Regions from separate parts of the Paenibacillus sp. FSL R5-0744 genome, predicted to be linked through region 3. Evidence: riboswitches for the same ligand, from Rfam matches in the RefSeq annotation. Region 3 holds a riboswitch; each other region holds the start of a gene.
What was found. Region 3 has a riboswitch for cyclic di-AMP ahead of MKY19_RS02655 (hypothetical protein). Riboswitches for the same ligand answer to the same signal wherever they lie in the genome.
Positions count from the first base shown of each region.

Region 1: another riboswitch for cyclic di-AMP. It lies ahead of MKY19_RS25830 (alpha/beta hydrolase); the one in region 3 lies ahead of MKY19_RS02655 (hypothetical protein).
Region 2: another riboswitch for cyclic di-AMP. It lies ahead of MKY19_RS00190 (3D domain-containing protein); the one in region 3 lies ahead of MKY19_RS02655 (hypothetical protein).

Region 1 is NZ_CP150228.1:5,861,423-5,872,114, reverse strand. Features, by position in the region: gene MKY19_RS25870 (response regulator) at 1-784, shown strand, start outside; gene MKY19_RS25865 (sugar ABC transporter substrate-binding protein) at 900-2,603, shown strand; gene MKY19_RS25860 (ABC transporter permease subunit) at 2,688-3,656, shown strand; gene MKY19_RS25855 (carbohydrate ABC transporter permease) at 3,716-4,618, shown strand; gene MKY19_RS25850 (glycoside hydrolase family 43 protein) at 4,666-6,198, shown strand; gene MKY19_RS25845 (endo-1,4-beta-xylanase) at 6,227-7,246, shown strand; gene MKY19_RS25840 (Nif3-like dinuclear metal center hexameric protein) at 7,358-8,152, shown strand; gene MKY19_RS25835 (hypothetical protein) at 8,237-8,410, shown strand; cyclic di-AMP (ydaO/yuaA leader) riboswitch at 8,632-8,816, shown strand; gene MKY19_RS25830 (alpha/beta hydrolase) at 8,923-9,732, shown strand; gene selD (selenide, water dikinase SelD) at 9,889-10,692, shown strand, end outside.
Region 2 is NZ_CP150228.1:35,427-46,118, reverse strand. Features, by position in the region: gene yabG (sporulation peptidase YabG) at 1-613, opposite strand, end outside; gene rsmA (16S rRNA (adenine(1518)-N(6)/adenine(1519)-N(6))-dimethyltransferase RsmA) at 685-1,569, opposite strand; gene rnmV (ribonuclease M5) at 1,566-2,117, opposite strand; gene MKY19_RS00190 (3D domain-containing protein) at 2,294-3,457, opposite strand; cyclic di-AMP (ydaO/yuaA leader) riboswitch at 3,739-3,968, opposite strand; gene MKY19_RS00185 (TatD family hydrolase) at 4,166-4,936, opposite strand; gene MKY19_RS00180 (HD domain-containing protein) at 5,048-6,331, opposite strand; gene MKY19_RS00175 (AbrB/MazE/SpoVT family DNA-binding domain-containing protein) at 6,636-6,890, shown strand; gene rsmI (16S rRNA (cytidine(1402)-2'-O)-methyltransferase) at 7,216-8,130, opposite strand; gene MKY19_RS00165 (tRNA1(Val) (adenine(37)-N6)-methyltransferase) at 8,127-8,900, opposite strand; gene yabA (DNA replication initiation control protein YabA) at 8,977-9,342, opposite strand; gene MKY19_RS00155 (stage 0 sporulation family protein) at 9,374-10,174, opposite strand; gene holB (DNA polymerase III subunit delta') at 10,312-10,692, opposite strand, start outside.
Region 3 is NZ_CP150228.1:584,114-594,805, reverse strand. Features, by position in the region: gene MKY19_RS02680 (histidine kinase) at 1-840, opposite strand, end outside; gene kdpC (potassium-transporting ATPase subunit KdpC) at 943-1,551, opposite strand; gene kdpB (potassium-transporting ATPase subunit KdpB) at 1,607-3,640, opposite strand; gene kdpA (potassium-transporting ATPase subunit KdpA) at 3,657-5,333, opposite strand; gene MKY19_RS02660 (hypothetical protein) at 5,550-5,966, opposite strand; cyclic di-AMP (ydaO/yuaA leader) riboswitch at 6,157-6,346, opposite strand; cyclic di-AMP (ydaO/yuaA leader) riboswitch at 6,767-6,932, shown strand; gene MKY19_RS02655 (hypothetical protein) at 7,066-7,557, shown strand; gene MKY19_RS02650 (hypothetical protein) at 7,574-8,083, shown strand; gene MKY19_RS02645 (hypothetical protein) at 8,216-8,575, shown strand; gene MKY19_RS02640 (hypothetical protein) at 8,666-8,857, opposite strand; gene MKY19_RS02635 (ABC transporter permease) at 8,892-10,181, opposite strand; gene MKY19_RS02630 (ATP-binding cassette domain-containing protein) at 10,174-10,692, opposite strand, start outside.

The DNA.
Region 1 (10,692 bases), 1.6 Mb from region 3:
CGAGGGCTCTTTGCTTCAAATTGCGAATAGCTACCGAACGGCGAAAGAAGCGTTAATGTATTATTTTTATAATTCGGATCATTCGGGGTTCTTGACCTATCAGGGAACCAAAGATAGTCCCTTCAGCTATCACTATGATCAAATTCAACTGATGGATGATTTAATGAGACCCATTAACACACTGGACATAAAAGGCTTTAAACAAGCTGTAGGCTTGGCTTCTCGCAGTTTTCGTGAGATGCGCATCGCTCCAGAGGTTGTGAAGAAGATCGTTATTCATATTATGTATAAGATCGTTGAGTTTACTTCAAAAGCTAGTGAAGTTCAAGTATCCTCCCTGTTAACCCAAATAACAATCCCCGAAATACGGGACTCGATGATGAAGTTGAACGATTTAATGCGTAATCTTTTATCATGTGGTGAGGCGAGTATTGATATTCTTCTAAAAGAACAAATCCAAAAATCACAGGGGATTGTACAGGAAATCAACAACTATATTGAAGCGCATTATCACGAAAATCTTACAATTAAAAAGCTGTCGGAGGTATTCTTCCTGCATCCAGTGTATCTGGGACAATTATTGATCAAGAAGAATGGCATTCATTTTAATGAGCAGCTGCATGACCTCCGGATTAAGGAATCTGCGCGTTTACTTCAACACAATAAGCTGAAAAACTGTGAGATCGCCGAGAAAGTAGGGTATTCCAATTATAGTCAGTTTCTCAAACAATTTGAAAAGAAGATGAAGATGAGCCCTAATGAATTTAAACATACGAATACCTAAACTTTTTGGGGGTACACCTTTAGTTCTGGCGTATTATCAGTGGCATCATCACCTCTATAATTTAACTTGTAAGGGCTTACAATATGGTTACACCAACAAAATATGGAGGTGCTTTATGGGGGGCAAGTCAATATCAAAGTTCAAACTTAGTCTGATTGCTGTGTTATCCCTAAGTTTTGCTCTAGCAGGGTGCGGTGGAAATAACAGCGGTAATACTGCTAAGGGGGAAAACAAACCGGCAGAAACAACAGCTGCAACTGCAGCTGGAACCGATGACAAGAAGGTAGAGCCTTTTGAAGTTAGTATCTTTCTTGGAGAAGCAGGTCAGCAACCCACACCAGATAACAAAATTTACAAGATGATCAAAGAAAAAACAGGCGCATCATTCAATTTCGAATTCTTGGCTGGAGACCTTAAACAGAAGCTTGGCGTTATGATTGCCGGTTCGGATTATCCAGATCTGATGAGTTCCAATACCCAACTGACGGCAGCAGGTGCATTTATTCCTCTCGAGGACTTAATTGAAGAACACGCTCCGAATTTGAAAGCGCATTACGCAGCTTACTGGAACATGATGAAGGATCCCAATGATGGACACATTTATACACTTCCAAACTATGGTGCGTACAATGGTGAGATGAATACAACCTATTACTCTGGCCCAGCTTTCTGGATTCAGAAAGCTGTACTTAAAGATGCCGGTTATCCAACGGTTAAAACTTTGGACGAGTATTTCGATCTTATCGTGAAATATAAAGAGAAAAATCCAACCATTGATGGTCAACCAACAATTGGGTTTGAGATTCATAACAAAGACTGGAGAAACTGGGGATTGTTTAACGCTCCTCAGCATCTGATCGGTCATCCTAATGATGGCGGAGTAGTAGTTAAGGATAACGTAGCAGAAATCTTTGCGGATAAAGACTATGCAAAGCAGTACTATAAAAAACTTAATGATATGAATGCGTTGGGTATTATTGATAAAGAAGCATTTGTAATGGATTATGACCAATATTTAGCTAAATTGTCTAGCGGAGCCGTACTGGGAATGTTTGATCAGCACTGGAACTTTGGTAAAGCAGAAGATTCACTCAAGACACAAGGGAAAGATATGAGCACTTATGTAGGTCTGCCTCTTGTGTATGATACTAACACCAAAGATTATTATCTGGATCGTCCTGCTCTTAACTTGAATAATGGATTCGGGATTACTGTCAATGCTAAGGATCCAGTGAGAATCCTTAAACTTATGGACACATTGATTCAAGAAGATTGGCAAAGAACCCTCACTTGGGGTATTGAAGGCGAAGATTATCAAGTGGTAGACGGTCGCTTTATAAGAAACCAGGAGCAACGGGATAACGCAGTTGATGCTACATGGAAGCTAAGTAACAAAGCAGAAGCTTGGTATGCTACCGCTCCGAAAATGCAAGGGTACTTTGCAGATGGTAACTCAACGGATGCGGCAGCCCAACCAGAAGAATATAAAGCAGGGTTGGAAGCGTATGACAAGGAAGTTCTTGACGCATATGGATTCAACAGTTATGTAGATTTCTTCAGTAAGCCTGGACCGAACCCAGTGGCTTATCCTGCTTGGTCGATAGATCTTGTTGAAAATTCTCCAGCAAAAATTGCCGATACGAAGATGGGAGAAGTTAAGACCAAGTACCTGCCAAAAGCAATCTTGGCTAGCCCTTCCGATTTCGATAAAGTTTGGACTGAATTTGTTGGAGAACTTCATAAAGCGGATATTAAAGCTTACGAAGACAGAATCAATGAACAGCTTAAATGGAGATTTGATACTTGGAGTGTTAAATAGTTAGAGCTTGCTTAAAAATCAGAAAGTGGTGGCTTATTAGCCAACCACTTTCTGAAATATATGGATGATGTGGGGAGAAAATATATGGATGAGATTTTAACGGGAAAAAAAGTTAACCGGCATCCTAAAAGAAAAAAGAAGCAACCGATTACTCTGACCTTGATTAAGAATCAGAAACAGCTGATTTGGATGTCAGTTCCATTGCTGCTGTATATTGTACTATTTGCGTACGTACCTGTTTGGGGATGGACAATGGCTTTTCAGGATTATAAACCAGCTAAGGCATTTGGCGAACAGACATGGGTCGGCTTGAAACACTTCAAGTTTCTATTTACGGATGATACCTTTTTAAGGGTACTACGAAACACACTGGCTATGGGATTAATTAATTTCTTTTTAGGATTTATAACCGCGATAACATTGGCCTTACTTCTTAATGAAATCAAAAATGTATTTTGGAAAAGAACCGTGCAGACCATATCCTACCTACCTCACTTTCTTTCCTGGATTATTGTAACAGGGATTGTAGGTGTCTCCCTCTCGGTTAACGACGGGATTATCAACATCGTGCTCATGAAATTACATCTTATCGATTCACCAATCCTTTGGTTGAGTGAAGGGAAGTATTTCTGGGGTATTGTGGGTGCTTCAACCGTCTGGAAAGAGGTTGGATGGAGTACAATCATCTACTTGGCTGCTATGGCTTCTATAGATCCAGCTTTATATGAGGCTGCTGAGATTGATGGGGCTAACCGGTACAAAAAAATGTTCAATGTAACATTGCCGGGAATTAAACCAACCATTGTAATCCTGATGATAATGTCCATAGGACATGTATTGGATGTCGGATTTGAGGTTCCGTACTTGTTAGGGAACGGGCTTACTGTAGACTGGTCGGATACGATTGATATATTTGTATTGAAATACGGGATTGGGCAAGGGAATTATTCCTTAGCCACTGCGGGAGGCATATTTAAAACAGTCGTAAGTGTAACGTTACTGCTTTTAGCTAACTGGACGTCGAAGCGGCTAGGGGAAGAGAGGCTGTTATAATCATGGAAAAAACTCAATTAATACCTCAGAAATCTCCAAAAATTAATAGTAGAAAACGTATGAGAATTATAGGGATCGAACCAGTAGTGTTCGGTACCTTCAATACTATCTTTATGATATGTCTAGTCATTGTTACCTTGTATCCATTCTTGAATACTATAGCAGTTTCCTTAAATGAGGGAAATGATACCATCCGCGGCGGCATTTATCTATTGCCTAGGGAGTGGACTATACAGAACTACAAAGCTGTTTTTGCCTCTGGTACAATTATTCCTGCTTTTTGGATTTCGGTAGCACGAACAGTGATATCTACGATCCTGAATCTATTTTTAACCACAATGCTTGCTTATACTTTAAGCCGGAAAGAATATGTTTTCCGCAAGCAGATTACCTTTGTTTTCGTCCTAACCATGTATTTTAATGCGGGTCTGATTCCAAACTATTTCCTAATTAAGGATCTTCATTTGCTTAATACATTTTGGGTATATGTAATACCGACTATGATAAGTGCATTTAATATGATCGTCATCCGTACTTATATTGGTAGCTTACATGAAAGTCTTATGGAATCCGCGAGAATCGACGGTGCCGGGGAATTTAAGATTTTCATGAAAGTAGTCTTCCCTTTATGTAAACCTGTTCTTGCTACCATTGCCCTTTTTGTCGCTGTAGGTGCATGGAACTCATGGTTTGATGCTTTTATCTACACCTCTTCCCGCCAGCACTTGAGTACATTGCAGTATGAATTAATGAAACTAATACAATCTAGTATGAATGCGAACAGTAGCGCAAGTGTAGCTAACGGGGCAGGGGTAACTGCGGAATCAGCGGGGTCAATGGTAACTCCAAAGTCCATTCGTGCAGCCGTTACTATCGTTGCTTCGGTTCCGATTCTGCTAGTCTATCCATTCATGCAAAAGTACTTTGTAGTTGGAATGAACGTAGGAAGCGTGAAGGAATAAGTAGCTTGCACCCACTATTAAATAATAGGAAGGTTGTTTGTTGAATTATGACTCCATCTCCAATCACATACACGAACCCAATACTTCCAGGTTTTTATCCAGATCCTAGCATCACTCGAGCAGGGGATGATTTCTACTTGGTGTGTAGCTCCTTCGAATATTTTCCTGGGGTGCCTATCTTTCACAGCCAGGACTTGATTCACTGGACACAAATTGGTCATGTATTAGATCGTGTAAGTCAGCTAGATACACGTAAGAGCAAAAGCTCTGGAGGTATATTTGCTCCAACCATCCGGTATCATGAAGGAACGTTTTACATGATAACGACCGAAATACACGGGAAGGGGAATTTCTATGTTACGGCTACGGACCCAGCGGGTCCGTGGTCAGACCCGATTAGTATTCCTTATGGAGGAATTGACCCTTCCCTAATGTTTGATGAGGATGGAAAGGTATATGTAACCACCCAGCAGGGAGCAGATTATGATTCCCACGCTATTCAATATGAGATAGACATTGCTACAGGAGCAGCATTAACAGAACCTGTTGTCATCTGGACTGGGGATGGTGGACCTTGGACGGAAGGACCACATTTGTACAAAATTAACGGAATGTATTATATCATGTCTGCTTCAGGCGGCACGGCAAAGGAACACCGAGAAATTATCGGTCGTTCTTCCTCCCCTTACGGTCCTTTTGAAAGATTAGAGCAACCGATATTGACCCATCGCGGGACTGATAGTCCTATTCAGTATCTAGGACATGCTGATCTGATCGAAGATCGTAACGGGGATTGGTGGGCCGTATTCCTTGGAGTACGTCTAGTAGATTCCAAGTATACAGTGCTAGGAAGAGAGACCTTTCTTGCCCCTGTAACGTGGAATGAAGACGGATGGCCGATGATTGATAATAATGAGGACACTGTCGGGCTGGAGATGAAGGTTCCGCGTGTACCGGGTCATTCGCCAAAACCTGAGACTAGCGGAAGATATGATTTTGATGACCCTGTATTGCCGTTGGGATTATCCTTTCTGCGGAATCCGGCAGAGGGAAGCTGGTCACTAAGCCAACGTCCGGGTTTTCTAGCTCTTCGAGGGCAATCGAAAGACCTTAATGAAGTGGGTCAGGTAGCCTTTATAGGCAGAAGACAGCAGCATACTTCAGCTGAATGGAGTACATTACTGGATTTTAACCCTACCGTGGACGGTGAAGAGGCTGGACTCTGTGCTAGATTGGACGAGAATGCACATTATGAAATTGCACTATCGCAAAGAAATGGACATAGAGTGATTACAGCTTATTTAACTGTTGATGGAACAACACATGTGGCGGCTGAGATTCCAACGATTGCTGGATGTTTATATCTGAAAATTCGGGCGGAGCTAACGGAATACACTTTACTTTATTCTTTGGATGGTCAGGAATGGATCGAGCTATCTAGGGCTCTAGCCTATCCATTATCCCCTCAAGCTGTCAAAGGAAACGGATTTACCGGTGTTCTTGTTGGCTTATATGCGACAGGTCATGGTAAAGTAGCTGAGGTACCTGCCCACTTTGATTGGTTCGATTATCGGTCATAATGAATAGCGTTTGTTAGGAGGGAACTCGTTGAGAAAAGCTAGTGATTTTACAGAGCCTGCACTAAAGACAGTGTTCGCAGAGGATTTCAAGATTGGCGCAGCCGTCAACCCATTAACTATCCAATCACAGGAGCATTTGCTTGCTTATCATTTCAACAGTATTACCGCTGAGAACGAGATGAAATTTGAAAGTCTGCATCCACTTGAGGACACTTATAACTTTAGGGCAGCAGACCAGCTGGTTGCCTTCTCCAGGGAACATCATATGGCGATGCGCGGACATACCTTGATTTGGCACAACCAGACAACGGACTGGCTGTTTGAGGATAAGGGCGGAGGACCTGTAAGCAAAGAGATTCTGCTTGCACGAGTCAAATCACATATTCAGACCGTTGTAGGACGTTATAAGGATGATATTTATGCTTGGGATGTTGTCAATGAAGTTATAGCCGATGAAGGAGAAGAGCTTCTTCGCCATTCGAAGTGGCTCGACATTGTTGGCCCGGATTTTATCGCCAAAGCGTTTGAATTCGCCAATGAAGCTGACCCTAAGGCATTATTATTCTACAATGACTATAACGAATCCCATCCATTAAAGCGTGACAAAATCTATAAACTGGTGAAGTCTCTATTGGAACAAGGCGTGCCGATCCATGGCGTCGGATTGCAGGCACACTGGAATTTATACGATCCTAGTCTGGATGATATTCGTGCAGCGATCGAAAAATATGCATCGTTAGGACTTCAGCTCCAACTGACAGAGCTGGATGTATCCATGTTCCGTTTCGATGACAGACGAATGGACTTAAAGACAGTACCTGCTGAGCTGCTCGAGCTTCAAGCAGATCGATATGAAGCGATGTTCGCACTGCTGAGAGAATACCGGGACGTGATTAGTTCGGTTACGTTCTGGGGAGCAGCGGATGACTATACCTGGCTGGATGATTTCCCTGTTCGTGGGCGGAAGAACTGGCCGTTCCTATTCGATGAAGGGCATAAGCCGAAGCCAGCTTTCCATCAAATTATCACCTCTGCCACGAAATCATAGAGTGGGCAAGCTGCTCAAATAATGAACTGTGAACCCGTCCTTATATCGATTAAGGGTGGGTTATTTATACGTTGATAGATTAGTAGAATAGATCTCAAAGGGCAGATTAAAGTGAGCGTGACAATTAGAATGATTCTGGAAGATTTAATAGGAGCCATGGAACAGATAGATGGGACTGTGGATACTCTTAAGCCGGGGAATCCGGAAATGGTGATTACAGGGATGGTTACGGCATTTTGCGCTACGCAATATGTTGTGGAACGAACGATTGCTATGAACGCCAATTTGTTAATCACACATGAAGGTGTGTTTTACAGTCATCATGAGACGAACAAGTGGTTAGAGGATGACCCTGTATATCGCGCGAAACGGAGTTTGATTGAGCGTTCTGAACTGGCTATATTTCGTTATCATGATTATTGGCATCGGCATCAACCGGATGGGATCATGGTGGGCTTGCTACGAGAGCTTGAATGGTCAGCCTATGTGGTTGAGCAGCAATCCACTGCTACAATCCTATCGATTCCAGCTATGACGGTAAGTGAAGCGGCGCAGTATATAAAAAGAAAGCTAGGCATCTCCTATGTACGTGCTGCCGGAGACGTATCCCAGATATGCAGACATGTGGGGATATTAGTAGGTTACAGAGGAGGTGGGACGATGGCTATTCCTCTTTTTAATCAGCATAATCTTGATTTAATTATTGCTGGCGAGGGCCCCGAATGGGAAACTCCAGAATATGTGAGGGATGCTGTCCACCAAGGCAGATCAAAAGCACTGATTATGTTAGGACATGCGGAAAGTGAAGCTCCAGGAATGAAATATTTAGCTGAAGTTCTGGCACAGAAATACCCAATGATTCCTACTTATTTTATTGCTGAACAACCGGTCTATCAGCTGGTTTAATTCGTATAAACCGAAATGAAGAATAAATTTGCATATTATGGAGAAAATGATTGGAAACCAGGTCACTGAGAAAGGAGTGTTTCAATGGAAATTCCTTTGGAGGCTGATGAAGTGTTAAGTCGTATCAAAAAGCTTCAAACCGATGGAAGCTCGATCAGCAAAAAACAAGTGAAGCAAAGCGATCCTGATCTTATGCGAAGTGCGCTGTTCTTTTTTCCGAGCTGGGAGCATGCATTGAAAAACGCCGATCTGTTGTAGCCATATGATTGTATAACGAAGCCGAGTGGTTCAGGGATTGATCTCTGATGGCCGCTCGGCTTTTTTTAGATATATTGAGTAAACAAGAGCAAAAGAAAGAGAAAACGAAGTGTATGCTCAATATGAAATGAAAAGCATGGCTTTCAACATTATTTTGCCCACGGCTCAACTTTACAAGAAACCTTACACGGAGTATGATTCATCACATAACTGACAATTACATAAGAAGTCCGCTTAATTTCCGTTAAGGAAAGCGGGGGAACCAACAACTGGGAACCAGTGTAACAATCGGTACTAGTTATGGGGTGAATCCTGTTCCAGGTGCATAAATGCATCCATGCAGGTAGGGCAACTCTCACTGCCCGAATCCGACAGCTAACCTCGTAAGCGTATGGAGAGAGGATGAATGGCGTATTTGATGATGAATAGCCACAGAGAATCCCTCTGTGGTTTTTTGCTGCGTTAAAAAGCAGATATAGTTGTAGAACCTATCTATGAAAGAGGTGTTAACTTTGCCTATTGCTAAACTGAATGGAACTTCGCTCTATTACGAAATCAATGGAACAGGGGCTCCGGTTGTGTTTATCCATGGACATGGATTAACACATAGTATGTTCAAGCCACAATTGGAGTATTTTTCTGATAAATATAAAGTGATTCTGTGTGATTTACGGGGGAATGGCAAATCAGGTGAATTACTGCAGGCCCCAAACGAGATTATTGAAACCCAATGTCTAGATATAATAATGCTATTGAATGATTTGGGTATTCGTGAGGCTGTTTTTGTTGGGAGTGCCTATGGGGGGCTCGTCGTTCAGCATATTGCGAAACAATATCCAGAGCGAGTAAAAGCGATTGTTGTCGCGGATAGCTTTTGTAGAAGTCAGGCGTCAACGATAATCGGTAAAATCCAGCTTATGGCTGCTTATTGTAGTTGGTTAATGTATTACGCTCCAAGTGAGCTTGTACTGCCTTCGATTCGTATGATGTACCGGGAACGCTGGAATCTGGCTTATAACGAGATTAGAAGAGGACTTCTCGATAAACGTCCACGGGAATTGTATCGGCAAAGGCTGGCTACGAGCCATGTGGATTACACTAGATGCTTAAAGTCTTTTAAGCGTCCCGCCTTATGTATTGTAGGTGACTTTAGTGAATTTGGAGTTAATTGTATGAAGGATATGGTGTCTCAGCTGCCACATGCTCAGTTAGTGATCATCCCTAACGCATTAGATCCTAGTAATCTGTGTCAGCCGGAGAAATTTAATGCTATACTTCAGCGGTTTTTGGAGAAACAGCAGGAAACTCAGCAGATTAGTTGATCTTAGTGGTAAGTGAGAAATGAGGGGCGTCCCATAGCCGGGGAGTATGTACTGGCTCCGGGGCGTTCTTCTGTATGTCTGTATTTTGTACAATGCTGTCTACTGATGTAAGATTAAAGATATTCGATATTAACTATCTAAAGGAGCTGAGTCATGATGTCTCAAGCCGAAACCATAAAATTGACCTCATTATCTTCAAAAGGGGGCTGCGGCTGCAAAATCGGTCCCGCCGATCTCATGCAGGTTATTCGCAGTCTACCACCAACCGTTCCTAATCCGGATCTACTTGTAGGTCTGGATACCAGTGATGACGCTGGGGTATATCGATTAAGTGATGATCTAGCGTTAGTGCAAACTGTTGATTTTTTCACGCCGATCGTGGACGATCCTTATTCCTTTGGGCAAATTGCAGCAGCTAATGCGTTAAGTGATATTTATGCTATGGGCGGTAAGCCGCTTACAGTGCTTAATATTGTGGCCTTCCCTATTTCTGTTTTGGACAAAAGCATTCTCGGTGACATTTTGCGCGGTGCAGCAGATAAAGTGCAGGAAGCAGGAGCAACGCTTGTGGGCGGACATTCCATCGACGATAAAGAGCCTAAATTTGGATTGGCCGTTACGGGCCTTGTGCATCCGGACAAAGTAAGAACGAATGCAGGTTCGCAGGCAGGAGACAAGCTGATTTTGACTAAACCTATCGGTGTGGGCATCTTAACGACTTCTATTAAAAAGGGTCAGCTATCCCCAGAAGAAACTACACGCCTTACGACAGTCATGTCTACATTGAATAAAAAAGCGGCTGAAATCATGGAGCCCTATGATGTACATGCTTGTACAGATGTTACCGGATTCGGGTTGCTTGGACATGCCTCGGAAATGGCAAAAGGGAGCAATCACGGACTGATTATTCGTCAAGGCGATGTACCGATGCTGCCAAGAGTAAGAGAGCTCGCGGAGCAG
Region 2 (10,692 bases), 550 kb from region 3:
TCAACGCATCAAAATTTCGCTCATAATCCCTAGCTACCCTAATAGCAGCTACGAAGTTTTGCGAATTTTTATAGCTGCTCAGACTGTGAAGATCGTAAGTATGCTGTTGCTTCAGCACCCCGTCATGACCGGTAATCACCACAATATCTGGACGCACGCGGGGCAGCAGCCGGTATAAAGTGTCAGCCATTGCGGACTCATGAACATGATGACCTTCAGCAGGGATCCGCAATTGCTCGTATAAGCTAAGGCTCTTATTCAAATACGCTGGATCGCCATCCAGATGCAGTACTTTCCCCGGTACTTCAAAATAAGCAGCTTCCTTGGGCGATGGAGCCCATGCTCCTTCTGATAGAGCGCTCCCGCTCCGCTGACTTTGCTCCTGTCGGTCTTTCCGCAGCTGTGTCAGTGATTCATTCGCTTTAATCTGTGCCTGCTGTCCTCGTTCCGTAATTCGGGTAGGAGGCACTTGAACCAAGTCATTCAGAGGAGAATCCGCCAACAGACGGAAATCTGTGCCTTTAATGACGGCTCTGTCCTGCACAATATGATCTACACGAAAAGTCAAATCTCCGCCATAAGATTTACGAACGACCAAGTCTCCTAAATTCATTACAACCACCACCTCTACCCCATCGTATGGGCAAAGGCCTCAGTTGGTTCATAACTAGCTATGTTTTTAGCTTATTCAATTCCAGCAGCCAACAGAACACCGCTCAATCGGGCGTATTCTTCTAGACTTAACGTTTCTCCACGACGGGTTGGTTCAATACCAGCTTCTGCGAGTAAAGCCTCCAGACGCTCACGTCCCTCTTCCGGGAAGTAACGAGCCTTGAGATTGTTAGCAATCGTCTTGCGACGCTGTGTGAAAGAAGCTTGGACGACCTCAAAGAAATGCTTCTCACTCTCAACTTCTACCGGTGGACGCTCTCTTACCTTTAGACGGATTACAGCGGACTCCACATTAGGTTGAGGAATGAACACCGTACGCGGCACAATGCAGACGAGCTCAGGCTCGCTGTAGTACTGCACGGCAATGCTAAGGCTCCCGTATTCCTTTCCTCCCGGAGAAGCGGCCATACGCTCCGCAACCTCTTTCTGAATCATTACAACGATGTTATCAAGCGGAAGCTTCTCTTCGAGCAGCTTCATCAGAATCGGAGTAGTTACATAATACGGCAGATTGGCAACTACGCTTACCTTGTTCACGGATGCAAAATCTTCTTTGAACAGCTCCTGCAGATTTACATTCAGAACATCATCATTACGAACCTTAACATGCGGATAAGGGGAAAGTACGTCCCTTAAAATAGGAATCAGCCTACGGTCGATCTCCACAGCAGTCACCGCACCAGCGGTTAGCGCCAAACGCTCCGTCAGGGCACCAATCCCAGGACCGATTTCCAATGCCCCTGATTCACTATCTAGCCCAGCAGCGTCAACAATCTTGTCCAATATATTTTGATCAATCAAAAAATTCTGTCCTAAGCTCTTCTTGAACTTGAATCCATAACGTTGAATAATTTCTTTCGTCCGTTTTGGAGTCGAAATTTCCTCTCTACCACTCATGAAGTAATGCCCCCCTGATCAATTTGGGCGAGAGCTCCGGCAAATTCCTCCCGCGTAATTCCAAACATCGCCAGCCGCTTGTACAGCTGCTTGCCATTACAATATCCGATTCCAAGCAAATTACCAAGTGCCATACGTCTTTCAGCTGCCCGAGGGTGTACAAGCATTCCAGCGGCCATTAGATCATCAAGTCCGATTAAAGCAGGTGCACCTTCAAAAGAGGTATGTACATTCCGCAGCGCATGACGAATCGCTTCTGGAGAAGCGTTCTCCACACCGATATCTCCCTTGCGGGTTGCGTCCTTCTCCGGAATGAAGGCATGCTTACAGCCCGGCACCTTTGCGGACACGATCTTACGAATTCGTTCACCTGCGTGATCCGGGTCAGTAAGGATAATCACTCCTCTACGCTCCATAGCAAGCGCGATCTTCGCAATTACGGTCCGGTCCACAGCCGAGCCCCCTGTTTCGATCGTATCTGCTTCAACAGCGCGTTTAACAGCGACGGTATCACTCTTACCTTCAACGACAATTAATTCCTTAATCATATCTCTTGACTCCTTCCAAAAAAAGCAAAAAAGAAGAGGTTTCGCTCCTCTTCTTTTGGTTAAAGAATGTATAAGTGATGAGCGGTTGCTCTGCGATCAACGAAATGATCATCTGGCGTTCCTTAACGGTTATCATCACTATAGCTTATCAAAGAATAATTTGCAAAAGCTTCAGCCTAGTTTAACTCCGGCTTCACAGGTCCAATAACATAAACGGTACGTGATTTACGACCGAAATTACGGACATGGCTCAGTGAATCGTAATAGACATCTACTTTATTGCCTTTAATGGCACCGCCAGTATCTTCTGCTCGGCGGAACCCAAGTCCCTCGATATATACCCACCAGCCAATAGGGATTACATTCGGGTCTACCGCAATTGTACGACCTTCCGTTACGCGTGTTCCGGAGGCAGTTTTGGTACCAATACCTGGCTCTTCTGATGAATAAGCTGTCATGGAGACGTTCTTAATCATCTTCTTGTACTCAAAGTCTACGCCAGCCTTGCTTGTGACGTTATTAGTCTTGGCGCTAACCTTAGCCGTTTTTGAAGTGGTGTTTGATTTGGAAGTTGTTGTAGTCTTAGCTACAGCCGGCTTAGGAAGTGCTTTGGTACCAACGGCAATAATCTTATCTTTCGTTACCGTTTGTACTTCCTTACCAATCATGCGCATAGAGGCCAGTTCTCCGTCTTGGTAGATCTTCTCAATATGCTGAATCATGACGCCTGGTTTGCCTGCCTGTGCCACTCTAACTGTTCCCACAGTAAGGGAGGGGTCTGCTGTCTTGATGACTCTGAAGGGTAAGTTAGTTGTTCGCTGTACGGTCTGTTTGTTGATGCGAACAATCTTAACCTCCATGTTTGCAGAAATGGTGGTGTCTAACGAAGGGAAAATCTTATCATGACCTTCTAGGGTAATGCCCATTTTCTCAATTGCTTTACCAATTGTGTCTTCGGTCGTATATAACGTTTTTGTTGCTCCATCCGCAGTAAGACTAATTTTCTGCGCACGATTGATAACGACACGGTCACCGTCTTTTATTTCATCACTCAGACCTAAAGATAGTTCATCATGCGGCTGCAGCGAAATTTGCTCTTTCTCCAACACATCACCAAGAAGCGCTTCCCGCGTTTCAAGCGTCTGTGTTTGCCCGTCTATTACTAAAAATAATTGTTTGTTACTTTGACCGTGTACGTACAGCAGAATAAGTAGCGCGATAGCGACTGAAATCACGCCTGCAAGTAAAAGTACGCGAGTATTTACTTGCTCCCACCGTAATGCGAAAGACCTGCTGGATGACTGCGAATCATGGGATACTTCTGGTTGGAATACGCCCATTCTCTCCATCCTCCTTACATAGCCCCGTCGTCAATTGTATATCATGAGGACTGAATTCCTTTGACGAAACTATTTGAGATTGTCACAGGACACGCACGTAATAACTTAGCGTCTCCTGCTCATGGATCGCCTGCTCGGCACAGCTACTCCCACCCCTGTTATATAACAGTATGTGGGCAACATTCTATTTATTCAAAAATAAAAAAGCCTAAAAAGAGTTCAACTGAGGACTCTTTCGTGGCTTCTCCAATATCAGAATAGAGAATGCTTGTGCACGAGGTTGCCTCTCTTACTTGCGCTTACGGGGTTAGCTGTCGGGTTCGGACGAAAGAGAGACGCCCTATTTCAGGTCACCCGCTCATGGCGGTTGCCCTTAAATTCACCCCAAAGACCACGTGAAGAAATCAAATACTGTCCTACGGCACGTCTAAACCGTATTTAAAATACAGGCATGCGGCAGGTCAATATTGGTTCCCCCGTTCTCCATACGGAGACTCAGCGAGACGATCCATGAATCAATGGCTGTCACTATAACACAGCTCACATCACTGAAAAGATGATATCCTGTTTTGATGCATGTTGTAAAGGACGATTCAACCACGTTTACGCAAAAATATGGTTAAAATATTGTAATATTCAGCCGTTTTTATATTAAAAAAGTTTAATATATCGGCCATTCTCTATTTTTCGCCTGTTTTGCTCCCGTTTTCACTCAATCCCAAATCGTTCCAGTGCGTTCGCATACGTTATTTTAGCCAATTCTTCCCATGTTAACCCTTTAATTTCAGCTGCTGCCTCTGCTACAAGCTTCACATGAGCGCTCTCATTTCGCTTCCCGCGGAAGGGGTGTGGAGTCAAATATGGAGCATCGGTTTCGATCAATAATCGGTCTAGTGGGGTCTGCGCAAGCACTTCTTTTGGCACTCTTGCATTTTTGAACGTAATGGGTCCTCCAAAGGATAAATGAAAACCAAGATTCAAGCACATTTTAGCTGTTTCCCAGCTTCCTGAGAACGAGTGCATCACGCCTCCAACCTCATTTGCTTTTTCCTCCCGTAAAATCCGTACAACATCCTCATGGGCATCACGATCATGAATACAAATCGGCATATTTAATTCACGGGCTAGTCCAATTTGCTTGCGAAAAACTTCATGTTGCACATCCTTGGGAGAAGTATCCCAGTAATAATCCAGTCCGATTTCACCAATAGCCACTACTTTTTTATGACTGCATAGAGAAGCGATCCAATCGAGATCTCCTTCTTTCATATCAATCGCATCCTGAGGATGCCAACCCACTGCCGCATAAATATAATCATAAGATTCCGCCAGCTTCATCGTTGAGGGAATCGTCTCCCGATTAAATCCGATATTAATCATCTTGCTAACTCCTGCTTCTACAGCACGGGCGATAACTTCTTCGCGATCCTCGTCGAATTGAGGTGCATCCAGATGCGTATGTGTGTCAAACAGAAACATTTTAACCCTCACTCCTTGTTCTTTTTTAAATATAAGACAATATAAGTTTCACACTATCCGTTATATCTTATATTTCTACTCTTCTTGTCAAATATCCCATATTTTCTTGTATTATTTTGCAAAAATCTCTGCAATAGAAGCAGGCAATCGCGTAAGCGCATTTCTCAACTTATCCTGAGGAAAATAAAGATGATATCTGCCACGGTGAATGCCGCTAATAGAACGCACAATATCCGACACCTCTGAAATTTCCCGCAGATGATCATGCCGATCAAGCAGCAGAATTTGTTTATTGTCAAAAGCTTCTCCCGGACGGAACACATCATAGGGCAGATCTGTCGGAAAATCAATCTCCAAATCATATTCTGGGTGAAGTCCCGCTGCCGAAAAACTGCTGCGAATTTCAGTAATCATATCTGTATCGAGATTCTCCACCTCAACATATTTATAAAGTTTACGATGAATAAAACGGGTACACAAGTCGCTTAGTAGCTCATCTTTCTCAAGCGTCCACTGCATAAAAGCCGTCTGTACCAGTGCTTCATCTAGCATTAAATATTGCTTCACTGTCACCTCACCACGGAACAAATCCTCCAGCGGATTAATCATGAAACTAAAATTGTACCCCTCTTGGAAAAGCTCCTTGGCTCTACGAAAAATTTGTCGCAAAATAATTTCTGAGCTACGTGTCACCGGATGAAAATAGACTTGCCAGTACATTTGATAACGCGACATTAAATAATCTTCAATGGCATGCATTCCCGATTCTTTTACAACAATTCGACCATTATAAGGACGCAGCATTCTTAAAATCCGATCAATGTCGATAGTTCCATAGTTTACACCTGTATAGTACGCATCACGCAGCAAATAATCCATGCGATCAGCATCTAGCGGACTGGAAACCAGATTTACAACAATTTCGTGCTCATAAGTTTTAGCGATTACAGAGGCTACTTTTCGAGGGAAATCCTCCTCCACATCACGCAAGATCTCAGTAATCTCTGTGTCCTCCAGAATAATTCGACAAGTCCAATCCTCATGATTCATTTCAAAAGCTTCTTCTATAGAATGGGAAAATGGACCGTGTCCCAGATCATGCAGCAAGGCCGCACACAAGGTGAGCAGACTTTCTTCAGGAATCCAATCCTTATACCCGCTTCGTTCAAATTGCGAAATAATTCTACGTGTAATTTCGTACACCCCTAGGGAATGAGAAAACCGACTATGCTCTGCGCCATGAAAAGTAAGATACGAGGTACCCAGCTGGCGAATACGGCGTAAACGCTGAAATTCCTTTGTATTTATTAGTCGCCAAATAATAGTATCCTGCACATGGATATAATTGTGAACCGGATCTTTGAAAACCTTTTCTTCTGTGAGCGGCTGCTTCATGAGATCAACTCCTTTATTAAATTTAATATGATTTTAACCAATATAAGTATATAATAAGTAATTATGTCGTACTTTGTCGAATAGTGACGTTTTTAGTCTTGGTAAATCGACAAAGTTTATTTTTTCACTTTTTTTAGAATTCGTGATTGTTATAGGGAATTCAAAGTTTTCGTGAAAAAGCACTTATTCAACAGATGAAAAAAGGTTGACTGTTTTGGGAATCGTTGGTATTATAAATATCATAAAACAGTGAACAATGTCGAATAATGACGTTTTTGGAACATTGAGAGGAGTAACGATTGTTATGATGAAATCAACAGGAATTGTAAGAAAAGTAGACGAACTTGGACGGGTAGTTATTCCCATTGAATTGCGCCGTACTCTTGGCATTGGTGAAAAAGACGCACTTGAAATTTACGTTGATGGTGAGCGCATTATGCTTAAGAAATATGAGCCTGCCTGCATTTTCTGCGGCAACGCTGAGAACGTAACTTACTTCAAAGGAAAAATAGTTTGTCATGAATGCATTTCTACTATCCCTACCCCTGTGACAAACTAAAATAAATAGTATATAATAGAACTAATCAAATTGTTAATTCTAACCTTTTCATATCTCCTTGACCTCCCGTGACCGCGGGAGGTATTTTTTTTCTGCAATCACCTGTGTTTCCTGCCCAAAAGGTGTCTACAAGGATTAACTCCCCTCATGACACCTAATAATGATAGGGAATGCGGTGAGAGCATGAAGCAAATCGAGTTTTTACCATGATCTGGTCTATCTTGGGCTTCCTTTTGGGAACCACCTTCAGGCTAGAATCTCGTCAGCTTCGTAATACCCCTCCGCACCTTGTTAGCCTCTTAGAATTAGAATCCGTCAATAACACTTACTGCTGCTCCGTTTTATCCAGAAGTGCGTTATAAATATCCCGCTTTGAAACACCACGATCAGAGGCTGCTTTTTTCATAGCTTCTTTACGCGGCATATCTGCTGCTTCGTAATGAGCAACATGTTCTTCAATATTTAACTGGCGCCACCAAGCCGATTCCGCCATATCAGCATCTTCCTTGCTCTCGCCTTCAACGACAATGACATACTCACCAAGCGGTGGATGTTCAGCGAGCCAATCCGTACATTCCTCGATCGTCCCACGTAGGAACTCCTCATATCTCTTCGTCAGTTCACGAGCAAGCACAATTCGCCGATTGCCAAATGCTTCATGGAGATGAGCCAGTGTCTTCACCACGCGATGTGGAGATTCGTAGAACAGTATAGTCCCTTGCGCCGAACGAAGTGGACTTAATACCGCACGGATATCTTTACGTTCTCGAGGTAAGAAGCCGATAAAAGTGAACGTAGTCGTAGGCAGACCAGAGGCAATTAATGCTGACAAAGCTGCGTTAGCTCCGGGTATAGGAATTACTGGTATACCGTGACTTATGGCAAGGGCTACAAGGTCTGCACCAGGGTCGGAAATGGCTGGCAAACCGGCATCGCTGACGAGTGCCAAATTTTTTCCTTCTATTATATAGCGGATAAGTTCAGGTCCACTGGCAGCCTTATTATGCTCATGATAACTGAACAACATAGAGGGTGTAATTTCAAAATGGCTCAACAATTTCCGAGTTTGTCTTGTATCCTCAGCTGCAATAATATCGCATTCCTGCAAAGTGCGGACAGCACGATAAGTCATATCCTCTAAATTACCGATGGGTGTTGCCACTAAAAAAAGTGAACCTGTTGATTCCTGCTTATGTGTATTGTTATTGTTCTGAAAACTGCTTTGGCATGATATTGTCATGATTTACCCTCTTTAGCACCATAGTAGATGTCCATAATTTCTGGACAGTATTGATTGTCCTCATTATATACAATGAGTGGTGGATGTAAACGAACCTCCGGCTTACCATCACGTATCGCTTCAATTAATACCATATTAGCTTCCAGATGCGCACGTGGATGTACAAAGCGAATAATCTTAGGCTCGAGCCTATATTTTCTCATAAGACTAATAATATCGACCAACCGTTGTGGCTTGTGAACCATACTTACCTTTCCACCGGTGCGAACCAGTCTCACACAGGCTTGAATGACCTCCTCCAGCGTACACCCGATTTCATGACGAGCCATAGCCTGATGAGTGTTCAGCTTGAGGTCACTGCCGTTAAGCGGCATATAAGGAGGATTGACTGTTATTGCATCATATACGCCATGCCCTGCAACTTTATATAACTCACGTAAATCGCCTTCATGGATCACAACCTGATCCTGTAGCCCATTTAGAGCCACGCTACGCCGAGCCATATCCGCTAAACGGGGCTGAATTTCAATCCCTTCTATAGAAGCTTTAGTTCGGGTCGTCATCAAAATAGGAATTACACCATTTCCAGTACAAAGATCCAGGACTCTCCCACGAGGTGGAACGCTGGCGAAACGCGCAAGCAGTACAGCATCCATAGAAAAGCTAAATACTTCGTCACTTTGAATAATTCGCAAGTCATGCGTTAATAAATCATCCACCCGCTCCGTCGGCAACAAAGGAACAGATATATCGTTAAAAGAATTTGTCATGTAGTAATCTCCTAAATGTTTTGTTGAGCTAAATTCAAAAAAAACCGTAGGATCAATCTCCTACGGCTGGATATCCTCATTTATTAAGAAAAGAAAGACAGAACAGACAATCACCTTCCGTGCGTAAATGTCCAAAATAAACATTACAGATGTGAAAGCCTTCATGGTAAAGCCGGGCCAAGTTGTCATAACCTTCCCCGACAACCTCTTCTGTTCCCTCTCCGGCAGCTAAAAGAGCTTCCGCCTCCGCAGAATCTACGGTAGGATCCAAAGGTGCATCCCGCTTTAAAATTTTGCGAAGCTGTTCATTCTCCAGAGTTAACCTCTGATTAGCTTCCATCAGTTCTTTTACCGTCTGTTTCCATTCTCCAAGATTGGCGCGCATCGTTTCCATCTGTGCTTCCATATCCTGCATGTGTGCAAATATATTTTTCTTCTCCAAGTTTCCACCCCGAAAGTAACCTTATAATGGTTTACTTGACGACAACATCATCCATTGGAAGTTCCTTAACTTTGCCCACTTCAAACAACTGTACATGAACCGTACGGCTTCCGGCATTAAGTCCTACTACTTTGCCATCACCCAATGAGGTCACGACAATCTTGCCGACCGCTGGCATTTCTTCCTTTACACTCTCATAATTGTCATGCTCAAATTTCAAACAACACATCAGACGTCCACAAAGTCCTGAAATCTTCGTCGGATTAAGTGACAGGTTCTGATCCTTCGCCATTTTAATGGATACGGGTTCAAAATCCCCTAACCAAGATGAACAACAAAGTACTCGCCCACAAGGTCCAAGTCCACCTAGCATTTTAGCCTCATCACGCACCCCAATTTGCCGTAGCTCAATGCGGGTCCGGAAGATACTTGCTAGATCTTTAACCAATTCTCTGAAGTCGACCCGTCCTTCGGCCGTAAAGTAAAATATAATCTTATTACGGTCAAAAGTAAACTCTACATCGACGAGCTTCATTTTGAGACCATGGTCGCGTATTTTATTTAAACAGGTGGTAAAAGCCTCTTTAGCGGCCCCTTTGTTCTCTTCAACTACGCGTGCGTCGGTTTCTCCGGCAATACGCATCACTTTTTTGAGGGGCAAAACTACGTCGGACTCTTCCACCTCTTTTTTGCCTACGACAACTTTACCGTATTCAACCCCACGTGCTGTCTCCACAATAACATGTTGATCCCGTTCAATCGGAAAATCAAGTGGATCGAAATAATATATTTTACCCGCTTTTTTAAAACGGACACCTACTACGCTGTACAAAAATTAACCCCCTTGTTTGCCGGTAAAAGGAATCTATGGGCATGTCCGCTCCCTGATGATCCATGCTTCCTTCCTCGTCTGTTAAAACGATATTTCCAGGTAAAGCGACATCCGGAGGATATATCATAACTAATCCTTTAACTTTCCAGTCGGATTAAAAACTGCTCCAGACACAATTGGGCATTGGCATTGGATCGCAGCTTCTTAGTGCTCTCTGCAGCAAATCCCATATAAGCCACCCATTGTTCCGCACTCCGCTCACGGGCATGCCTGGAAATAAAGTCTAACTGATCTATGAAAACGATACTCTCATGCTTACGATACAGGAAGTAAAGCATATCTTTAAACCACAGATGGAACATGCTGAAGAAGATATCCAAATGTTCAGCGAGTCCGGTCTTGAACAGCTTCTGCCCAGCAGTTGCTACAGCGGAGCTGCCCTTGCCTAAGGACTCCTTAGCTAATTGTAACATTACATTTCTCATTTCTGCAAACCAATTCTGTTCCAAAAGTTTCCT
Region 3 (10,692 bases):
GAATGACACCACTGACAGATCCCCATTTAACCGCTTGGCAATCTGCTGTCCACGTCGGATATGGATCGAGCCATTCCAATAATACTGCGCAGATACCAACACCTTTTCTGCGATCCCCGAAGCTCCCTGCAGCCCTTGTTCTTCCCGGTGTTTCTCCAGCGAGTCATTAACATCCTCAGCGACCATTCGAAGTGCCAGCTCCCGCAGCTTGCTTAAATTACCCTTATTAAAAAGCGATCTCTGCTGGCGTTTACCTAAATGGCCATCGGACAGGCGCTGAAGTATTTTTTCAGGGGTCACATCAATTAGAACGATATCATCGGCAAGGGTAAGCACCTCGGCGGGAAGAGAATGCTCTACCTCAATCCCGGTCCATTTCCGTGCCAGATCCGCAGCACCTTCTAGTTCGTATACATTTACAGTTGTGATGACACTAATCCCATTGCTCAATAAGTATTTGATATCGTCCAGTCTTCCAGATCTCTCCGCACCCTCGCGATTCTGGTGGGCCAAGCCATCGGTTAGCACAACTTCTGGATTACGTGCCACAATAGCTTCTACATCAAGATCCTTCTTCTCTATATCTTTCTGAAACCAATGAATACTTGGTATCCGTTCCAAATCGCCCAGCTGATCCTTAGTTTCTGGACTCTGATTCGTCGAAACCGCACAGATCACAACATCGATTCCCTGCGCTTTTAGTGCCTGGCCCTCACGCAGCATCTGATACGTTTTGCCCGACCCACTGACCGGACCGATATAGATCTTCAGACGTCCCCGATGCAGCTCATAGATAGAGAGCAGCAGCTCCTCCGGCGTCTTCCTCCGGTATGTTCCCATCAAGACCACTCCTTAATAACCGATCATGCATGTACCCTTCTGTTTCCGAAAGCAAGATATCCCTGCCCGATTCTAGTAATCTGGCAGGGATATTTACTATATTTATTTGTTCGCTAGTTTCAGTAGATCCATGTTCAGCTTCAACACATTGACCCGTTCTTCACCAAACAACCCTAAGTCACGACCCTCGGTATGCTTATTTACGAGCTCTTCCAGCTGCGATGCAGGAATACCGGTTAAATTGCTAATCCGAGGAATCTGCACCATTGCTGAAGCTGGTGTGATATGCGGATCAAGCCCCGAACCCGAGTTGGTGACCAAATCAACTGGCAATTTGTTCACGGGCACATCCGGATTATCGAGCTTCCACTGCGTAATGAAATCCTTTGTCCGCTGCAGCATATCCGGATTGGATGGAGCGTAGTTATTGGACCCTGAGGCTTCTGCTTTATACTCAATACTAGACACACGACCATGAAATAGTCCTGGGTTCGTAAAGTTCTGCCCAATGAGTTCCGAGCCTACAACTACTCCAGCATCATTCTTAAGCAAGCTGCCGTTCGCTTGCGACGGCATTAGAACCTGGGCAAGCGCTGTAGTTGTCAGAGGATAGATCACTCCGCAGAGAACAATAAATACTAAACTTAGTCGCACAATAATAAAGAAATAAGCACCTTTCGATGATGATAACTGCTCTTCAGTGTCCTCCATGGAGTTTCCGTTATTCACGATGCTCTCACCCTTTCAATAATTAGTCAACACGTCGTTAAATCCATACACTTACGATCATATCAATGAGCTTGATGCCCGCAAAAGGAACTACCACTCCGCCTAGCCCATAGATAAATATATTGCGTCCAAGCAGCTTCGTAGAGCTCATTGCTTTATACGACACACCCTTCATAGCCAGTGGGATGAGCAGCGGAATAATAATCGCATTAAATATTAAGGCGGATATTATAGCCGAGCTTGGCGAGCCTAGTCCCATTACATTCAGGGCTTCCATTTCAGGAATAGCGAGCATGAACATCGCCGGAATAATGGCGAAATACTTCGCGATATCATTCGCGATACTAAAGGTTGTTAACGCACCCCGCGTCATCAGCAGCTGTTTACCAATCGCCACGACCTCAATAATCTTCGAAGGGTCAGAGTCCAAATCGACCATATTTGCTGCTTCCTTAGCAGCTGTAGTGCCGCTATTCATGGCTAAGCCCACATCAGCTTGGGCAAGGGCAGGGGCATCATTTGTACCATCCCCAGTCATCGCAACCAGCTTACCCTCGTTCTGTTCGCGGCGAATGACTGCTATTTTATCCTCAGGTGTACTTTCCGCGATGAAATCATCTACCCCCGCTTCACGGGCAATCGTAGCTGCGGTCAGCGGATTGTCACCCGTACACATGATGGTCTTAATCCCCATTTTCCGCAGCTCATCAAACCGCTCTTTCATGCCTGGCTTTACGGTATCCTTCAAGTAAATAAGTCCATAGATCCGATTGTCTACCGCAACCGCTAACGGGGTCCCCCCCATCCGGGCGATGGCATCAGAATTACTGTCGAGGTTCGCGGGAATGACACCGCCTTTCGACTGTACCCATTTCTTCACGGAGTCTACCGCACCTTTGCGTACGCAGCATCCATCTTGCAGGTCAATACCACTCATCCGTGTTTCGGCCTTAAACTCTACGAATTCGCCACCTTCAGCAAGCTTGCTGTCATAGCTGCGTTCCAGCTTCTTGGCCAGCTCAATTACAGAACGTCCCTCAGGCGTCTCATCCTTTAGGGAACTGATGGCCGCCCACGCTGTAAGCTCAGCTTCCGTTTCATTTCCGACAGGAACAAATTCACTCGCCATCCGGTTCCCGAAGGTAATCGTACCGGTCTTATCTAGGATCATCGTATTAATATCGCCGGCAGCCTCAACTGCCTTGCCCGACATGGCGAGTACATTAAACTGGGTCACCCGGTCCATACCCGCTATTCCGATTGCGGAGAGTAGCCCCCCGATTGTTGTCGGAATCAGACAGACCAACAAGGCGATCATAACCGGAATATCAAGATCAACGCCTAGATAAGTTGCAATCGGCCGCAAGGTCACTACTACAATCAGGAAAATCAGCGTCAGACTGATCAAAAGCGTATTTAGTGCGATTTCATTCGGTGTCTTCTGACGTTTCGCCCCTTCAACAAGGGAGATCATTCGATCTAGAAACGACTCACCAGGATCACTTGTAATTCTGACTTTAATCTCATCACTGACGACCCGTGTACCGCCTGTAACGGAGCCAAAGTCCCCACCAGCCTCCTTGATTACAGGTGCGGATTCACCTGTAATCGCTGATTCATCTACGGAAGCCAGCCCTTCAATCACTTCACCGTCACCAGGGATGAGTTCTCCCTGACTGACGATGACGATATCTCCTTTACGCAGCTCGGAGGAAGAGACTGTCTTCACCGCTCCTCCAACCAGTTTGTTAGCTGTGATATCTTGTTTTGTTTTTTTGAGCGAATCGGCTTGGGCTTTACCCCGGCCTTCCGCCAGTGCTTCAGCGAAGTTCGCAAACAGCACTGTAAATAGCAGAATGAACAACACTGTGATATTGAAGCCTATCGATTGCTCTGCATTAAAATATCCAGGAGCCAGCACCATGAGGAGGACAATGATCGTACCGACCTCTACCACGAACATGACGGGATTTTTGATTAGCGTTACTGGGTTAAGCTTTATAAAACTATCCTTTACAGCGCTAAGGAGTATGGGTCCCGTCAGCAACTTTTTTCTTTTTACAGTACTCATCTTATTCTCCCTCTTCCTACCGTAAGGTTAGATATTCTGCAATGGGGCCGAGTACAATGACCGGCAGGAACGTCAACGCACCGATAATCACTACTGTACCAATCAGAATTCCCGTAAACAGTCCATTGTCTGTGCGGAACGTGCCAATCGTCTCAGGAACCGGCTTCTTCTTAAGCAGAGAACCTGCTACCGCCAGCATTGCAATGATAGAGACATAACGACCTAGCAACATGACAATCCCGGTTGTGACATTCCAAAAAGTTGTATTGTCTGCAAGCCCTTCAAATCCTGAACCATTGTTCGCGGCAGAAGAGACATATTCATATAACACTTGGCTGAGTCCATGGAATCCAGTGTTCGTAATCGCCCCTTGCCCCAAATCGGTCAGGAACGCAGCTGCGGTTGGCACAAGGATAATGAACGGATGCACAAGGATCGCTATGGCAATCAGCTTCATCTCCTTGGCCTCTATTTTCCGTCCGAGGAACTCCGGTGTCCTGCCGACCATGAGACCGCACAGGAAGACACCCAGAATCGCATACATCAGCATATTGATCAGTCCGACACCTTTACCACCGAAGACATTGTTGAGCATCATCAGTGCAAGAGGCGTAATACCTCCCAGCGGCGTCAGCGTATCATGCATATTGTTAACACTACCTGTCGTAGCTGCGGTTGTTACTGAAGTAAACAAGGAAGACTGCGGTATGCCGAAGCGCACCTCTTTACCTTCCATACTACCTTGTGAAGATTCAATTCCTAGTGCATTGATCGCCGGATTGCCTTTCGATTCAGCATAGAAGTTTAGGCTTAACAGCAGAACAAACAAGGTCATCATTGCGGTAAAAATTACCCAGCCCTGACGTTTGTTCTTGGCAAACAATCCGTACATATAAGGGAGCGAAGCTGGCAGCATCCACATAGAGAGAATCTCTAGCACGTTCGTAAGTGGATTAGGGTTCTCAAAAGGATGCGATGAATTGGCCCCGAAGAAGCCGCCACCATTCGTGCCCAGATGTTTGATCGATTCCAAAGAAGCTACTGGACCGATAGCAATTTGTTGTGTTTGGCCCTCTAGTGTAGTGACTTCAAGTGATGGCTTGAGCGTTTGTGGCACATGTAGTCCTACCAGCACCAATGAAACTAACAAAGCTAGCGGAATGAACACACGAATATGTGCTTTGACGAAATCCTCGAAGAAGTTCCCGACTGATTTCCGTCCCGTGATTCCTCTGACAAAGGCAACCGCAACAGAAAATCCGCTCGCTGCAGATGTGAACATCATCATCGTGATGACAGCCATTTGTGAAAAATACGAAAGCCCCGTCTCCCCGCTATAATGCTGCAGGTTCGTATTGGTCATAAAGCTGATCACTGTATTGAATGAAAGCGTCTGTTCCATATCCGTAATTCCATTCGGGTTTAACGGCAATCCCCGCTGCAATCTAAGAACAATGTAACTGAAAGTAACCAATACGATATTTGTTAACACAAAGCTGAGCGCATACTTCTTCCAAGACATTCCGTCCCGTTTTTTCAGGCCGATCAGCTTATAAATCCCTTTTTCCATGCCTCCAAACCATCGATCCGTACGGTTCGGTTCATTAGAAAATACATAATATAAATACGTGCCCATCGGCTTAACCAGCAAGATAAGAATTACGATTACAGCAACTATTTGCAAAATGCCCATGAATGCCCCTCCTTAAAATTTCTCCGGATGAATCAATGCGTAAACCAGATATACAAACAACAGTAGGGTAACAGCGATTACTAGAATCACAACTTATCCCTCCCTGTATCCTCAACTACACCTGCGCACCAGCGCATAAATCCATAAAACAACCCGTAAATTACAGCTAACGAAGCCACCATATACAGATCCATCATATCTCCCGCACTCCTTCTTTTATCCTTGATGAGGTGATTTATCGATTAGAAAATCAGCATCACCACTATGAGAATAGATTACATAACTTGCACCAAGTCTTTTATAGACCAATCTAGGATTTATTGAGCTTGTGATTACAAAAATCGGCTGTGTCGTCCAAGTGCGGCACATCTGAATGTAGCGGCAGCATAACGTAAAGCTGCTCTCGAACAGATATACCCGTCCTACCGGGAACGGCGGGCGAAACCAAGTATTCTGATGGCGGGTATCAACTAGAACGACTTGTTCAATCCCCATCTCTTCGAGTAGGGCCTTCTCAGGCAAGTTGTTGGTCAATCCGGCCATCTTAATGCCTCTGAATTTTAGAAGCTTAATAAAATGTTCGCCTGCCTTCGTTGGCGCACATACCAGTACATATTCATTCTGATCTGTCATCTCTTATTCTCCTCAAATGCTTTGCTTGTAAGATCAGAGCTTGATCACCCTGATCTTGAAAGAAAAGCTACCGCTAATGATGAATATAACGACCTCTTCGTGAGGTTTTCCATAAATGCTTTGCTTAAAAAAGCACAGCAAAAAGCCACAAAGGATTCTCCTCTGTGGCTCGCTAGCGGTCACATTGCACTCATCCTCTCTCCATACGCTTACGAGGTTAGCTGTCGGATTCGGGCGGTGAGAGTCGCCCTACCTGTATAGATGCGAGCTCACTCGCATCTTCTACAGGATTCACCCCATAACCGGCTTCCGACTCTCACATCGTCTGCCGATTGTTGGTTCCCCCGCTTTCCTTAACGGAAATTAAGCGGATCAAATATTCGATTGTTGTTGAAACAGGAGTAATCATACCCTTATGCAGGAAGAATTGTAAAACCTGATTGATGCCAAAATAATGCAAATTAAAAACTATTTTCGTATCGGATAGCGCTTACTTGATATCCAATCTCTCTATATCTCTTGTTTACTCGAGTTTTAATCCATTAGCGAAAAGCGGGCATACCATGTGATTTTATTCACCACAAATGTAGAAATCTTAAAAAAACGCCTTTATAGGTAAGAAAACAAGAAGTCGAGATTAAGCGAGGAAGAAGCCCGATAACTCGCAATAAATACCTATTTGGTTCCCTTTTCCGTCGTAGTAGGCAGGATTTGGTTTAAATCGCGCTCAAAAGAACACTTTCTGTTTTTACAGAAACACCTTGAAAAGAGTATGATTCGGGTTGAATCTATTTCACGAAATACATTCAACGCTGAGTTCCTGTATTTGCAGGGAACGGGGGAACCATCAGGTCACATGGCCTACTTGGGGTGAATCCGAAGGAGACTGTCCAAGTCTCATATAGGTAGGGCGACTCTCACCGTCCGAATCCGACAGCTAACCTCGTAAGCGTAAAGAGAGAGACCCTTGATCCGCCACGCTTTGGCACAGGTGTGTGTATACCTGTATTCCAAAACCGCAGCAGAGGTCCTCCTCTTGCTGCGGTTTTTGCGTTACCTGAATCTATAGGGTGATAGCATGCTGGACGGGGTGAAAGGAATGAAACACTATTATTGGGGAACTCAGCAAGAGCTACTTGAGCCGATAAGTCTAAATTATGTTTGCTTTGGAGCGTTGTGGTTCGAAGAGGATCATCACAGAACTATTGTCGGCTATGCTTTTGGTCAGAAGCAGATTGAATCACTTCGCCATTTCAGCAGCCCATCTACCTGTGAATACTGTATGGACCGAACAATTATATACGAAATATATAAAAGTATCCGAGAAAAGCAACAGCTGCAGGATTGGTCAGCACACCAACGTTTTCCGTGGCTCACCGCTTTTAAGGAACCGTGGAAAGACATTGCAGTCGGTTGGTACGTAATGAGATCCCGCAACACCTTTCCCTTACATTTATCCGTTATACGCAAACAGAAATTCAGACTATGGCTAGAGCATACCGCAGTCTGTGAGAATGAAGCTGAAATGCTCGCCTGTATAGAGAAGGCTAATGACATTCACCATGTAGATCTTAAGCTTTTGGAAACCTAAGGAGGAAAAAACTGTCATGGACCAGCGAAGACTGTCTCGCATAGAAGTATTCGTCTTTGATTCACCTGAGCCTATTCATTATGGAATGGAGGCTGATCAAGGCAGCCGTTATGGCATCCTGAAACTTACCTGTAAAGGAGGTAGCAGCTGGGGGGCATGTCTTATCTCTGCCAATACCAAAACTTTCGATCTTATTAAATGGAGTTCTTTTCTCAGAATGATATACCATTGCCGGCTAGAGGAAGCGATAGATAAAGTACGTACCCATGGTTCAGAGTGGGATCAGACTCAGTTTGAGCTAGTGCAAGGTGCTTTACAGGATTTAAAAGCCAAGCTGCAGGGTAAATCCTTGGCAGGGCACATTGAGCAAGGTCGTCTGTACAGAGCTGTCGCTGGTGGGAGAGATTCCAAAGGAGGGCGGCTATATTATAAACCATCCAGTGTTGCGCTTCAAAAACATAGTTATCCAGAACCTGATACCGCCGAGCTTATCAACAAATCCATTTCTTACTTTTCTATATTATAGGTTCATCCCATAACCCATTCTGAAAGGATCGTGTTTATCATGCCTGACCCCTTACCTGCCGAATCATCCCGTAGAACTATATTTGCAGAGTGTGTTCAAAAGTGTACGAATGATATCTATATGCTCAGTTCCATGTTGTTACAACAATCAGCAGAAGCCGAGAAGGTTACTATCCGTACTTTTAAAGAGCTTCACAAAATATTCCGTCAAAAAAGCTTCGACAGCCAGCTATTCTCTATCGAAGCTTACCGTTCTTGTATCCGACAATGCGCCGATTATTACGCACGCCGGTCTCTTCTGTCTGCCAAGGCATTGCCTTGGGAGGAACAGCTTATAAAAACGATGTGGTATGGCCTAAAGCTATCTTTACCTCAAATAAGCATCATTCTGCAAAAGAGTCTTCCTGTACTAAAAGCACAGCTTAGGCGTGTGCGGGAGCAACTGACTGCTCAAGAGGATTTGCTGCCTAGTGGTAATCTATCCGTTGTCTAACTCCCTCAACTATCTTCCAAATAACTTTTACGATACGTACACAAAAAAGAAAAAAGCCACGGCATCTGCCGCGGCTTCCTTTCCCTATTATTACGCTTTGCTCTTACGCGCCTTACCGTACATCCACAATCCCGCAATCATCCCTACCATGGCAACACCAGTCAATACACCTTGAGTGAAATCCATAACAGCGGATCCATCTGAATGGAGCATTCTACTAACCGTAGCCAGAGATACCGAACTCATTAAAAGCATCATATTGTATTGTTCACTTTTAGTCATGATTACCACTCCTTAAAAGTTTATATGAAGCCACTTAGATCTTGTAAGCCTTCATCGCTTTTCTGATCTCTTTAATACTTGGACGTTTGCCGTACATCAATACGCCTGTGCGATAGATCTTGGCAGCCAACCATCCAAAGATGAACGTGGTAACAAGCAGGATGGCTAATGATACAATAACTTGCCAGATCGCTACTTCACCAACACCAATCCGGAGCAGCATGGTCAATGGAGAGGTGAAAGGCACATAACTCGCTACCTTAACCAGCAGAGTATCCGCATTAGAGATACTGAACAGTGGAACATAGAATGCTACGAAGCCTAACATCATAATCGGCATAACCGCTTGGCCAAGATCCTCTGTACGGCTGACAATCGAACCTACAGCTGCATACATCAAGGCATAGAGGAAATAACCTAGTACATAAAGAACAATTCCATAAAGCAACAAATTAATATTAAGCTGGCCTAAATCCAGGTCTAAATCTTTCAAAATCGTTGCATTATGCGGAAGCTTAAGATTGACGACTACCGCTGCGATAATGACGCCAATTTGTAATAATCCTACTAAGAAGACACCGATAACTTTACCAAACATTTGCGCTAAAGGTGAGGCACTTGTAATCAGAATCTCCATGATCCGTGAGCTCTTCTCTGAAGTAATCTCAGCTGCGATCATATTACCGGTCATCATGATAGACATGAAGAACAGCATAAGCATGGCGTATACAATGACGTAATTAATAGGTGGAGCGGACTCCTGCGACGCATCCTTATCTCCCGCAGTCCCATCAGGGTTGAGCTGCTGAGTAGCTATCTGTACCGGTGTTGACATAGCAGCAATCTGCTCCTGCGTCAGCTTGTCGCCAACGATGAACTGGGTGTTGGCCTGCTGAAGGGCATTTTGGAGATAGATTTGCACATCGCCCTTCAATTCACCATTTTCACTATGATAAGTAACGGGTGGAAGTCCTTCGCCAGTAGGTTCTGCAAAAGTAACGTACCCCTCTACAGTCCCTTCATCTAAAGCTTTCTTTAGCTCCGCATCGTCGGCAGAAGTATATTGCACAACTTTTGCCTGCGGCATTCCTTCAGGTGAAGTATATGCCTTCAACAACTCTGCAGCCTGATTTCCCTCTTCCGCGATCACAGCAATTTGAGTCTCTGCGTTTGTTTTAGAATCACCCTTAAACTGATCGATGATGTACGGAAGATTCATCCCAATGCTGAGCAGCAACACTAGAATTAATGTAGTAATCATGAATGATTTCGTTCTTACTTTATTTTTAAAGGTAAAGCCAATAATTGTCCCCATCTTATTCATGAGATTCACCCACCGCTCTGATAAAGATTTGATTTAATGTTGGTTCCTTAATTTCAAAATGCTCCACTTCACCCTGTGCCATCGCCTGCTGTAGGATACGTTGTGCTGCGCCGATCTCACTGATGGACAACAGATAACCTCGCTCCTGTCGCTGTACTGCTGTTACACCTGCAATTGATTCTAGACCGGTCACTTCGTTATCCGTACGCAACAATACTTGTTCACGAGGATACCCACTCTTAATCGTACGAATATCGCCCTGCACGACAGTATTGGAACGATCCAAAATCGTAATATTACGGCAAAGCTCTTCAACATGCTCCATCCGGTGAGTAGAGAATAAGATACTCGTTCCTTGATCACGTAATTCTTTTACCGTATCTTTCAGTAGTTCCACGTTAACAGGGTCCAAGCCACTGAAGGCTTCATCAAGGATGAGAATTTGCGGTTTATGAACTACTGCAGCGATAAAGCCCATTTTCTGCTGATTCCCTTTGGAGAGCTCTTCAAT